DNA from 2 places in the Kitasatospora sp. NPDC004615 genome. Region 2 is predicted to be linked to the other one. Evidence: riboswitches for the same ligand, from Rfam matches in the RefSeq annotation. Region 2 holds a riboswitch; the other holds the start of a gene.
What was found. Region 2 has a riboswitch for glycine ahead of gcvT (glycine cleavage system aminomethyltransferase GcvT). Riboswitches for the same ligand answer to the same signal wherever they lie in the genome.
Positions count from the first base shown of each region.

Region 1 (4,888 bases), on a different contig from region 2:
TGGCTGTGGAAGACCGGGTGGGTGAGGTACTCGTCCTCACGCAGCAGCCCGGCGGGCAGCGCGTCCGCGTCCTCGACCACCTCTGCCGTCACACCGAACGCGGCGAACACGGCCGCCAGGTGCTCACGGGTCGTCGTCTCGTCACAAGAGACCGAGACCTGGTCCGCGTCCACCCGGAACACGTTCACGCCACCGGCCAGCGCCGCGGCGACAACCTCGTCCGCACGCCCCGGAACAACAGCGGTCACAGTGTCGAAGAACGCCTCGTGGGCGAGCTCGACGCCGCCCGCGCGCAGGCCGGCGGCGAGCGCGGCGGCGTAGCGGTGGGTGCGGCGGGCGATGTCGGCGAGGCCGGCGGGGCCGTGGTAGACGGCGTACATGGAGGCCATCACGGCGAGCAGCACCTGGGCGGTGCAGATGTTGGAGGTGGCCTTCTCGCGGCGGATGTGCTGCTCGCGGGTCTGCAGGGCCAGCCGGTACGCGCGGTTGCCGTCGGCGTCGACGGAGACGCCGACCAGGCGGCCGGGCAGGTTGCGGGCGTACTCGGCGCGCACGGCGAGGTAGCCGGCGTGCGGGCCGCCGAAGCCCATCGGGACGCCGAAGCGCTGCGAGGTGCCGCAAGCGATGTCGGCGCCGAGCTCGCCGGGCGAGCGCAGCAGGGTGAGGGCGAGCAGGTCGGCGGCGACGGCGACGACCGCGCCGAGCTGGTGGGCCTGCTCGATGACGGGCTTGATGTCCCGCACCGCGCCGGACGCGCCGGGGTACTGGATCAGCATGCCGAAGACGCCGCGTTCGGCGATCTCGGCGGGGATGCCGTTCGACAGGTCCGCGGTGACGACCTCGACGCCGGTCGGTTCGGCGCGGGTCTCGATCACGGCGAGGGTCTGCGGCAGGGTGTCGGCGTCGACCAGGAAGACGCCGCCCTTGACCTTGGTGACGCGCCGCGTCAGGGCCATCGCCTCAGCGGCGGCGGTGCCCTCGTCGAGCAGCGAGGAGCCGGAGGTGGCCAGGCCGGTCAGGTCGGCGACCATGGTCTGGAAGTTGAGCAGGGCCTCCAGGCGGCCCTGGGAGATCTCCGGCTGGTACGGGGTGTACGCGGTGTACCAGGCGGGGTTCTCGAGGACGTTGCGCAGGATGACCGGCGGCGTGAAGGTGCCGTAGTAGCCGAGGCCGATCATCGAGGTGAGGACCTGGTTGCGGCCGGCGAGCTCGCGCAGTTCGGCGAGCACCTGGGCCTCGCTGCGGCCGGCGGGCAGGCCGAGCGCGGTGAGGCTGCGGATGGCGTCGGGGACGGCCGCGTCGGACAGTTCGTCCAGCGAGGTGTAGCCGACCTGGGCCAGCATCTTCTGCTGGGCGTCGCTGTCGGGGCCGATGTGGCGGTGCTCGAAGGGGCTGGCCTGCTCAAGCTCGGTGAGCGTCGGCTGGGCGTTCATGGGGGTCAAGCCTCCTGGTCGCGGACCGGCGGTGGGACGCACGCCGGCCGGCCGCTGTGGAAGCGTCCGGGCGTACGAACCCGTCAGCCTCCCCCTCTGTCATCGGTACCTGAGAGCTTCGCGCGCCCGGGGTGGTTCCCGGTCGGCTTGCACCGTCGGCGAGGACAGCGTCCGGCGGCTTCGGTGCCGACGTTCCTGCCCTGCTTTCCAGAGTGACCTGATCCCGTTCGGTACGGATGCCTGAGAGATTCCGGGGAGGGGTTGCTCCTTCGGCGTCCCGCATCCCCGCTTTCCAACGGGTCCGGGACTCTCCCGAGCGGGCTCGGCGGTCGCCGCCCAGGGTACCAGCGCCGACCTGGACGATCACCGCTGCGGCCGCACGATCCGCCCCGGACGGAGGCACCCGGAGTGACACCGTCCGGAACGTGCCTTTTGGTGTGAAACAGCGGCCCGGCACGCTCCTCCGACCGCTCCCCCGATGTTCCCTCAGGAGCAGCAGCTGGAGGACAGCGTGCAGACCGATATCGATCCGCGCGACCTGATCGGACACAAGGCGGTCGACCGGAACGGTGACAAGATCGGCACGGTCGACGAGGTGTACCTGGACGACACCACCGGCGTACCCGAGTGGGCGGCCGTCCGAACCGGAATCTTCGGCCGGGACGCCTTCGTCCCGCTGACCACCAGCGAATTCTCCGGCGACGAGCTGCACGTCCCGTACGACAAGTCGCTGATCAAGGAGTCCCCGGACTTCGGGGTGGGCCAGCACCTCTCCCCCGAACAGGAACTCGAGCTCTACCGCTACTACGGCCTCGACACGGCGAGCCCCGACGAACCCGTCCGTTTCGACCCGGCCCCGGCCCCGGCCCCGGCCGCCGCCGCCTCCCCCGGCCCCGTCCACGGCCCGGACCCCGCGCCGCCCGGCTTCACCGCCCCGCAGGCCGCACCCGAACCGCCGCCCCGCCCCGCCGAGCCGCCGACCGCCCGGGCGGACCGAGCGGAGCGGGCAGAGCGGGCGGACCGGGCGGAGCGGGCGGACCGGGCGGAGCGGCAGAAGCCGGTGGAGATCACCTGCCGCGAGGAGCGCCTGGACATCACCACCCAGTGGCACAACATCGGCACCACCCGGCTGCGCAAGTACGTGACCACCGAGGCGGTCGTGCGACGGGTGTCAGTGGTGCGCGAGCGCGTGCGGGTGGAGCGGATCCCGGTGTCGGAGGCGGAGCGGGCGGCGCTGAGCGACCTGGAGATCGCCGAGGCGGTGGAGGAGGTCACGCTGCGCGAGGAGCGCCCGGTGGTCCGCAAGTACCTGGTACCGGTGGAGCGGGTGCGGCTGGTGGTGGAGCAGTACACCGAGGAGCAGGTGGTCCGCGAGGAGCTGCGCCGCGAGCAGGTGGAGGTGCACGGCGCGACCACCGGCGCGGACGGCGAGGCCTCGCAGCGGCAGCCGTGGGACTCTCATCCGCAGTCCCCGGCCACCTCTCCGGTCTGACGATCCGACAACTCCCGGCCCCGGTCCGCCTCCGCGGACCGGGGCTTCGACTTTGCCAAAGTTTCACCTTTCGATATTTGACATAGTGAAGCATCTCCCGACATCGTTGCTTCAGTTCCTGCACTATCGCCCCGCCTGAAGCAACCCGGAGGATTCCCGTGAGTGAGGCACCACAGCCCACCGCCGCGGCCGCCAAGCCCACAAGCGCCAGGGTTCTGCCCGCGCTGATCCTCGCCATGCTGGCCTACAGCGTGGTGCAGACCGCGGTCGTCCCGATCCTTCCGAGCCTGGCCGCCGAGTTGAAGGTGTCGGGCTCCGACATCACCTGGCTGATGACCGCCAACCTGCTCTCCGCAGCGGTCCTCACCCCGCTGCTGGGCCGCTTCGGCGACCTGCGCGGCCGCAAGCCCGTGCTGCTGATCTCGCTGGCCGGCCTGGTGCTCGGCTCCGGCCTCGCGGTGTGCACCCACTCCTTCGGCCTGCTGGTCGTCGCCCGGGTGCTCCAGGGCGCGGGCGGCGGCGTGCTGCCGCTGGCGATCGCCATCGTCCGTGACGAACTGCCCAAGCAGAAGGTCACCGCCGGCGTCGCCGCCATCTCCGCCTCGATGGGCGTCGGCTCCGGCCTCGGCCTGGTCGCCACCGGCCTGCTGCTGGAGCACTGGGACTACAAGTCGATCTTCTGGATGGGCCTGATCTTCGGCCTGGCCGCCGTCGCGCTGGTGATCCTGCGAGTGCCCAGCGACCCGGTCGTCGACAAGAACGGCGGCGCCGACCCGCTCGGCGCGCTCACCCTGGCCGGCTGGCTCTCCGCCCTGCTGATCGCCGTCAGCCGCGGCAACGAGTGGGGCTGGGGCTCCACCCGCACCCTCGGCCTGTTCGCCGTCGCCGCGGTCGTCGCCCTGCTCTGGCTGCTGGTCGAGTCCAAGGTCGCCCACCCGCTGGTCGACCTGAAGATGATGGCCCGCCCCGCCGTCGCCTTCACCAACATCTCCGGCCTGCTCATCGGCTTCGGCATGTACGGCTCGTTCATGGTGATCAGCAACTTCGCGCAGACCCCGGAGAAGCTCACCCACTACGGCTTCACCGCCACCGTCCTGCACGCCGGCATCATGCTGCTGCCCTCCGCGATCGGCTCCATGGTCGCCGCCCCCGTCGGCGCCCTGCTCATCGCCCGCCGCGGCCCCCGCCTCCCGCTGGTCCTCGGCGGCCTGCTCGGCGCCGTCGCCATGGCCTACCTGGCGCTGCGTCACGACGCCGAGTTCGACATCTACCTCTCCTCCGCCGTCTTCGGCCTCGGCGTCGGCCTCGCCTACGCCGCCATGCCCGCCTACATCAACGGCGCCGTCCCCGCCGAGCAGTCCGGCATCGCCAACGGCATGAACGCCGTCCTGCGCACCGTCGGCGGCGCCATCGGCACCGCCGTGATGGCCGCGATCCTCACCGGCGACACCCTCAAGCTCCCCATCCCGGTCCACCTCCCCACCCTGAACGCCTACCAGCACGCCTTCTGGGTCGCCGGCGCCATGTGCCTGGTCGCCGCCGTCGTCCCCTTCGCCATCCGCCACACCAAGACCCCCACCACCCCCACCGAGCAGCCCGCCCCCCAGCCGGCCCGCACCAAGACCGACGCCTAACGGCGTCCCCCCTCGCGTACTGGACACACGCGAGTCACTCCGGACACCCCCCCGCCACGGGCATCGGCGGGGGGTGTCCGTCATTTGCCCCAGGCGGGTGCGAAACCAGGCGTGCGAACCCAGACGGTTGCGAAACCAGGCGTGCGAAACCAGGCGGGTGCGAACCCCAAGCGGGTGCGAAACCAGGGGCGCGAGGAACTGCGCGAGGCGGAAGGCATCCACCCCCAAGCTCGCGCCCCTCTCCATCCCCCACCCCACAAGGCGCCCCGTGCGTAAGGGTGCGGAACCACGGGCGCGGGGAACTGCGCGAAACGGAAGGCATCCACCCC
Region 1 covers NZ_JBIALQ010000005.1:673,164-678,051, forward strand. Annotated here, with positions in the region: gene gcvP (aminomethyl-transferring glycine dehydrogenase) at 1-1,433, opposite strand, end outside; glycine riboswitch at 1,652-1,758, opposite strand; gene ACFYS8_RS21070 (PRC and DUF2382 domain-containing protein) at 1,912-2,925, shown strand; gene ACFYS8_RS21075 (MFS transporter) at 3,084-4,559, shown strand.
Region 1: another riboswitch for glycine. It lies ahead of gcvP (aminomethyl-transferring glycine dehydrogenase); the one in region 2 lies ahead of gcvT (glycine cleavage system aminomethyltransferase GcvT).

Region 2 (4,888 bases):
ACCACGAATCCGCCGCCGACGGAGTAGTAGGTCTTCTCGAGGAGGACCTCGCCGTTGGCGTCGTAGGCCCAGAGGGCCATGCCGTTGGCGTGGTAGGGCAGGGCCTTGCGGCGGTGCAGGATCAGCTCGGTGTCGGGGTCGAAGGCGATCTCGTGGCGGCCCAGCAGGTTGAGCCGCTTGGCGGCCCGGATCCGTTCGACGTCCACGTCGGCCTGGTCGACGTCGACGGTGCGGGGGGAGTTGTTCTCGAGGCCGAGCAGGACGGCCTTGGGGGTGCCGTGGCCGTGTCCGGTGGCGCCGAGCGAGCCGTACAGCTCGGCGCGGAGCGAGGCGACCTGGTCGAGGAGTCCTTCGGTGGCGAGCCGACGGGCGAACATCCGGGCGGCCCGCATCGGGCCGACGGTGTGCGAGGAGGACGGTCCGATGCCGATGGAGAAGAGGTCGAAGACGCTGATGGCCACGGGGTGACGTCCTTGTCTGGTCTCGTGGAGTGGTACGTCCGGTGGGACGGGGGCTGCGCATGGAACGGGGCACCGCGCGCACGTTCCAGTGTGCGTGGTGCCCCGGGGGTTCCGGGCGACCGCCAGGTGTCGGCGGTCACAAGGAGGGGTTACAGCTCGGGGTACAGCGGGTGCTTGGCGGCGAGCGCGGCGACCCGGGCCTTCAGCGACTCGGCCTTGGCGGCGTCGAAGCCCGGCTTGAGGGTCTCGCCGATGATGTCGGCGACCTCGCGGAAGTCCTCGGTGTCGAAGCCGCGGGTGGCGAGCGCCGGGGTGCCGATGCGCAGACCCGAGGTGACCATCGGCGGGCGAGGGTCGTTCGGGACGGCGTTGCGGTTGACGGTGATGCCGACCTCGTGCAGGCGGTCCTCGGCGTCCTGGCCGTTGAGCTCGCTGTTGCGCAGGTCGACGAGCACCAGGTGCACGTCGGTGCCGCCGGACAGGACGGAGACGCCGGAGGCGGTCACGTCGTCCTGGAGCAGGCGCTCGGCGAGGATCTTCGCGCCTTCCAGGGTGCGGCGCTGGCGGTCCTTGAACTCGTCGGTGGCCGCGACCTTGAAGGCCACCGCCTTGCCGGCGATCACGTGCTCCAGCGGGCCGCCCTGCTGGCCGGGGAAGACCGCCGAGTTGATCTTCTTGGCGAACTCGGCCTTGGACAGGATGACACCGCCGCGCGGGCCGCCCAGGGTCTTGTGGGTGGTGGTGGTGACCACGTCCGCGTACGGCACCGGGGAGGGGTGCAGTCCGGCGGCGACCAGGCCGGCGAAGTGCGCCATGTCGACCATCAGCAGGGCGCCGACCTCGTCCGCGATGCGGCGGAACTCGGCGAAGTCCAGCTGGCGGGGGTAGGCGGACCAGCCGGCGATGATCAGCTTGGGCTGGTGCTCCTTGGCGAGGCGCTCGACCTCGGCCATGTCGACCCGGCCGGTCTTCTCGTCGACGTGGTACGCGGCCACGTTGTAGAGCTTGCCGGAGAAGTTGATCTTCATGCCGTGGGTCAGGTGACCGCCGTGGGCCAGGTTCAGGCCCAGGATGGTGTCACCCGGCTGGATCAGCGCGAACATCGCCGCGGCGTTCGCCTGCGCGCCGGAGTGCGGCTGCACGTTGGCGTGCTCGGCGCCGAACAGCTCCTTGACCCGGTCGATGGCGAGCTGCTCGACCACGTCGACGTGCTCGCAGCCGCCGTAGTAGCGGCGGCCGGGGTAGCCCTCGGCGTACTTGTTGGTGAGCACCGAGCCCTGGGCCTCCATGACCGCCACCGGGGCGAAGTTCTCGGAGGCGATCATTTCCAGGGTGGTCTGCTGGCGGTGCAGCTCGGCGTCGACCGCGGCGGCGATCTCCGGGTCGAGCGCGTGGAGGGACTGGTTGAGAACCGTCATGAGGGGGATCTCCCGGTCAGGCGCCGATGAGGGCGTCGTAGCCGTCGGCGTCGAGCAGCTCGTCGGTGGCCTCGACCCGGACCTTGAACAGCCAACCGCCCTCGAAGGGCTCCGAGTTGACCAGGGCCGGGTCGTCGATGACCTCCTGGTTGACCTCGGTGACCTCGCCGGTGGCGGGGGAGAAGAGGTCGCTGACCGACTTGGTGGACTCGAGCTCGCCACAGGTCTCACCGGCGGTGACGGTGTCACCGACATTGGGGAGCTGGACGTAGACGATGTCGCCGAGGGCGTCGGCCGCGTGCGCGGTGATGCCGATCGTCGACACCCCGTCCACGGCGGCGGTCAGCCACTCGTGCTCCTTGGTGTACTGCAGGTGCGTGGGGTTGCTCATGACGTCATTCTCCAGGATCGCAAGAGGGGCGGGCGCGGCCGTCCGCTGGGCGGACGAACCGGAAACGACTGCTGGGACAGCAGGTGAAGGGCTGAGCGAAGGTCAGCGGGCGCGCTTGTAGAACGGCAGCGCGACGACCTGGACCGGCTCGGCCTTGCCGCGCACGTCCACCGCGACGGTGCTGCCCGGCTCGGCGTGCGCGGCGTCCACGTACGCGATGGCGATCGGCTTGCCCAGGGTCGGGGACGGCGAACCGGAGGTGATCCGGCCGATCACGGCGCCCTCGGCGTCCACCACGGAGTACTCGGCGCGCGGGACGCGGCGGCCCTCGGAGACCAGGCCGACCAGCTTGCGCGGCGCCTTGGCCTCGGCCGCGGCGGCGGCCTCCTCCAGCGCCTTGCGGCCGACGAACTCACCGTTGTTGGTGGTCTTGTCGAAGCGCACCACCCGGCCGAGGCCGGCGTCGAACGGGGTCAGCTCGGTGGACAGCTCGTGCCCGTACAGCGGCATGCCGGCCTCCAGGCGCAGCGTGTCGCGGCAGGACAGGCCGCACGGGACCAGGCCCTCGGCGGTGCCGGCCTCGGTCAGCGCCGTCCACAGGTGCTCGGCGTCGGCGGGGGCGCAGAAGACCTCGAAGCCGTCCTCGCCGGTGTAGCCGGTGCGGGCCAGCCAGACCTGACGGTCCGCCACGGTGGCGGGCAGCAGCGCGTAGTACTTGAGGCCGGGCAGGTCGGCGTCGGTGAGCTTGGCCAGGATGCCGTTGGCCTCCGGGCCCTGGACGGCGAGCAGCGCGTAGGCGTCGCGGTCGTCGCGGACGGTGGCGTCGAAGCCGGCCGCGCGCTCGGTCAGGGCGTCCAGCACCACCTGGGCGTTGGAGGCGTTGGCGACGACCAGGTACTCGTTCTCCGCGGTGCGGTAGACGATCAGGTCGTCCAGGATGCCGCCGTCCTCGCGGCAGATCATGGTGTAGCGGGCGCGCAGCACGCCGAGCGCGGAGATGAAGCCGACCAGCGCGTGGTCGAGCAGCTCGCCGGCCTGCGGGCCGGAGACGGTGATCTCGCCCATGTGCGACAGGTCGAACAGGCCGGCCTTGGTGCGGACCGCGAGGTGCTCCTCGCGCTCGCTGCCGTAGCGCAGCGGCATGTCCCAGCCCGCGAAGTCGGTCATGGTGGCGCCGAGCGAGCGGTGCAGCGCGTCGAGTGCGGTGAGGCGGAGGGACACGGCAGGACTCCCGGGATCTGGAAACGGGCAGGCTGGGGCGAACCTCCCCGTCTGTCGTCGAACCTGAGAGCTTCACCGCCATCCGAAAGGATGGCGGTTTGCACCGTGGGTGGGCGCACGGCGCGGCCGTGTCCACTTTCCAGATCTGCCTCGCCCGGGCGGTTAGGGGGCCTGAGAGATTCCGGGGAGGACTTGCTCCTTCGGCGCCGGTCGCGACCTGGTGACGGTCGTTCCGGCTCTCCCGCGCGGGTTCGAGCGGCCGGTATGAAGTTTGGGCGGGCCCATCATGGCATGCCGGGACCCGCTGGTGGGAGTGGGGTTCGGCGGCGGCCGCCGCGGGGGACCCGCGCGCGCCGCTAACCTGATCGCAACCGTGAGTGTGGAGGGGCGAGATGAGCATCCCGCTGGGGCAGGTTCCGGAAGGCGGGAGCTGGCCGGCCAACGAGCTGGAGCAGGTGCTGATGGCGGCCCTGGGCGATCCGGGGGCGACACCCCGGGTGATCGAGGTGCTGGCCCGCAGCCAGGTGTGGATCCCGCTGCCGTCGGGCGCCGATCCGCAGTCCGGCGAACTCGACCTGCCGACCCTCGAACTGGCGGGCGCGCCCTACGTGCCGGTGTACAGCTCGCAGGAGCTGTACCTGCAGCACGTGCCGGGCATCCCGTTCGCGATCGCCCCGATGTGGGAGTTCGCCCGGGGGCTGCCGCTGGGCATCGGCATCGCGGTCAACCCCGAGGCGCCGGTGGGCATCCCGGTGCCGCCGGAGGGCGTGGGTGAGCTGCGGCGCGGGCCGCGCGGCGACCAGTGGGAGGCGCAGGGCGTCACCGAGGGCGCCAGGGTGGCGCTCAAGGAACCCGAGCCGCACCAGGAGCCGCTCGCCTTCCTGGCCGCCGCGACCGGCGAACTCGCCGCGCTGCCGGGCGTGTTGACGGCCCGCCGGGCGCTGGCCCGGGTGGAGGGCGAGTCGACCCTGCTGTACGTCGGCGTCCAGCTGGACCCGGCGGCCCCCGCCGACCCCGGCGACGTCAATCTGGCGCTCGGCCGGGCACTCGGAACCGCGGCGCCGAGCTGGGGCGTCCACCTGGTGCTGCTCGACGTGGTCGCCGACCCGGTGGTGGACTGGATGCTGGGGCGGGTACAGCCCTTCTACGTCAGACCGTGAATCCACCGGATGTCCGGGACGGCGGCATGACGGTTGTCGGGCGCGCCCCATAGGGTTGCCCCGGCACACCGCCGCGCGGTGGACGGGTGGACGAGGGAAGTCGAGAAAGAGGCGACGACGTGACGGGAGTAGCCGACGACCCGGGCGCGATCGAGCGCGCCCTCGCAGCGGTCGCACCGGAGCGCTGGGACGCGTACGAGGGGCTGCTGCGCGCCCTCGCGGGCGGTCAGGTCTGGA
Region 2 covers NZ_JBIALQ010000002.1:99,710-104,597, reverse strand. Annotated here, with positions in the region: gene ACFYS8_RS07410 (L-serine ammonia-lyase) at 1-461, opposite strand, end outside; gene glyA (serine hydroxymethyltransferase) at 611-1,879, opposite strand; gene gcvH (glycine cleavage system protein GcvH) at 1,896-2,270, opposite strand; gene gcvT (glycine cleavage system aminomethyltransferase GcvT) at 2,373-3,491, opposite strand; glycine riboswitch at 3,641-3,745, opposite strand; gene ACFYS8_RS07390 (enhanced serine sensitivity protein SseB) at 3,884-4,651, shown strand; gene ACFYS8_RS07385 (enhanced serine sensitivity protein SseB C-terminal domain-containing protein) at 4,771-4,888, shown strand, end outside.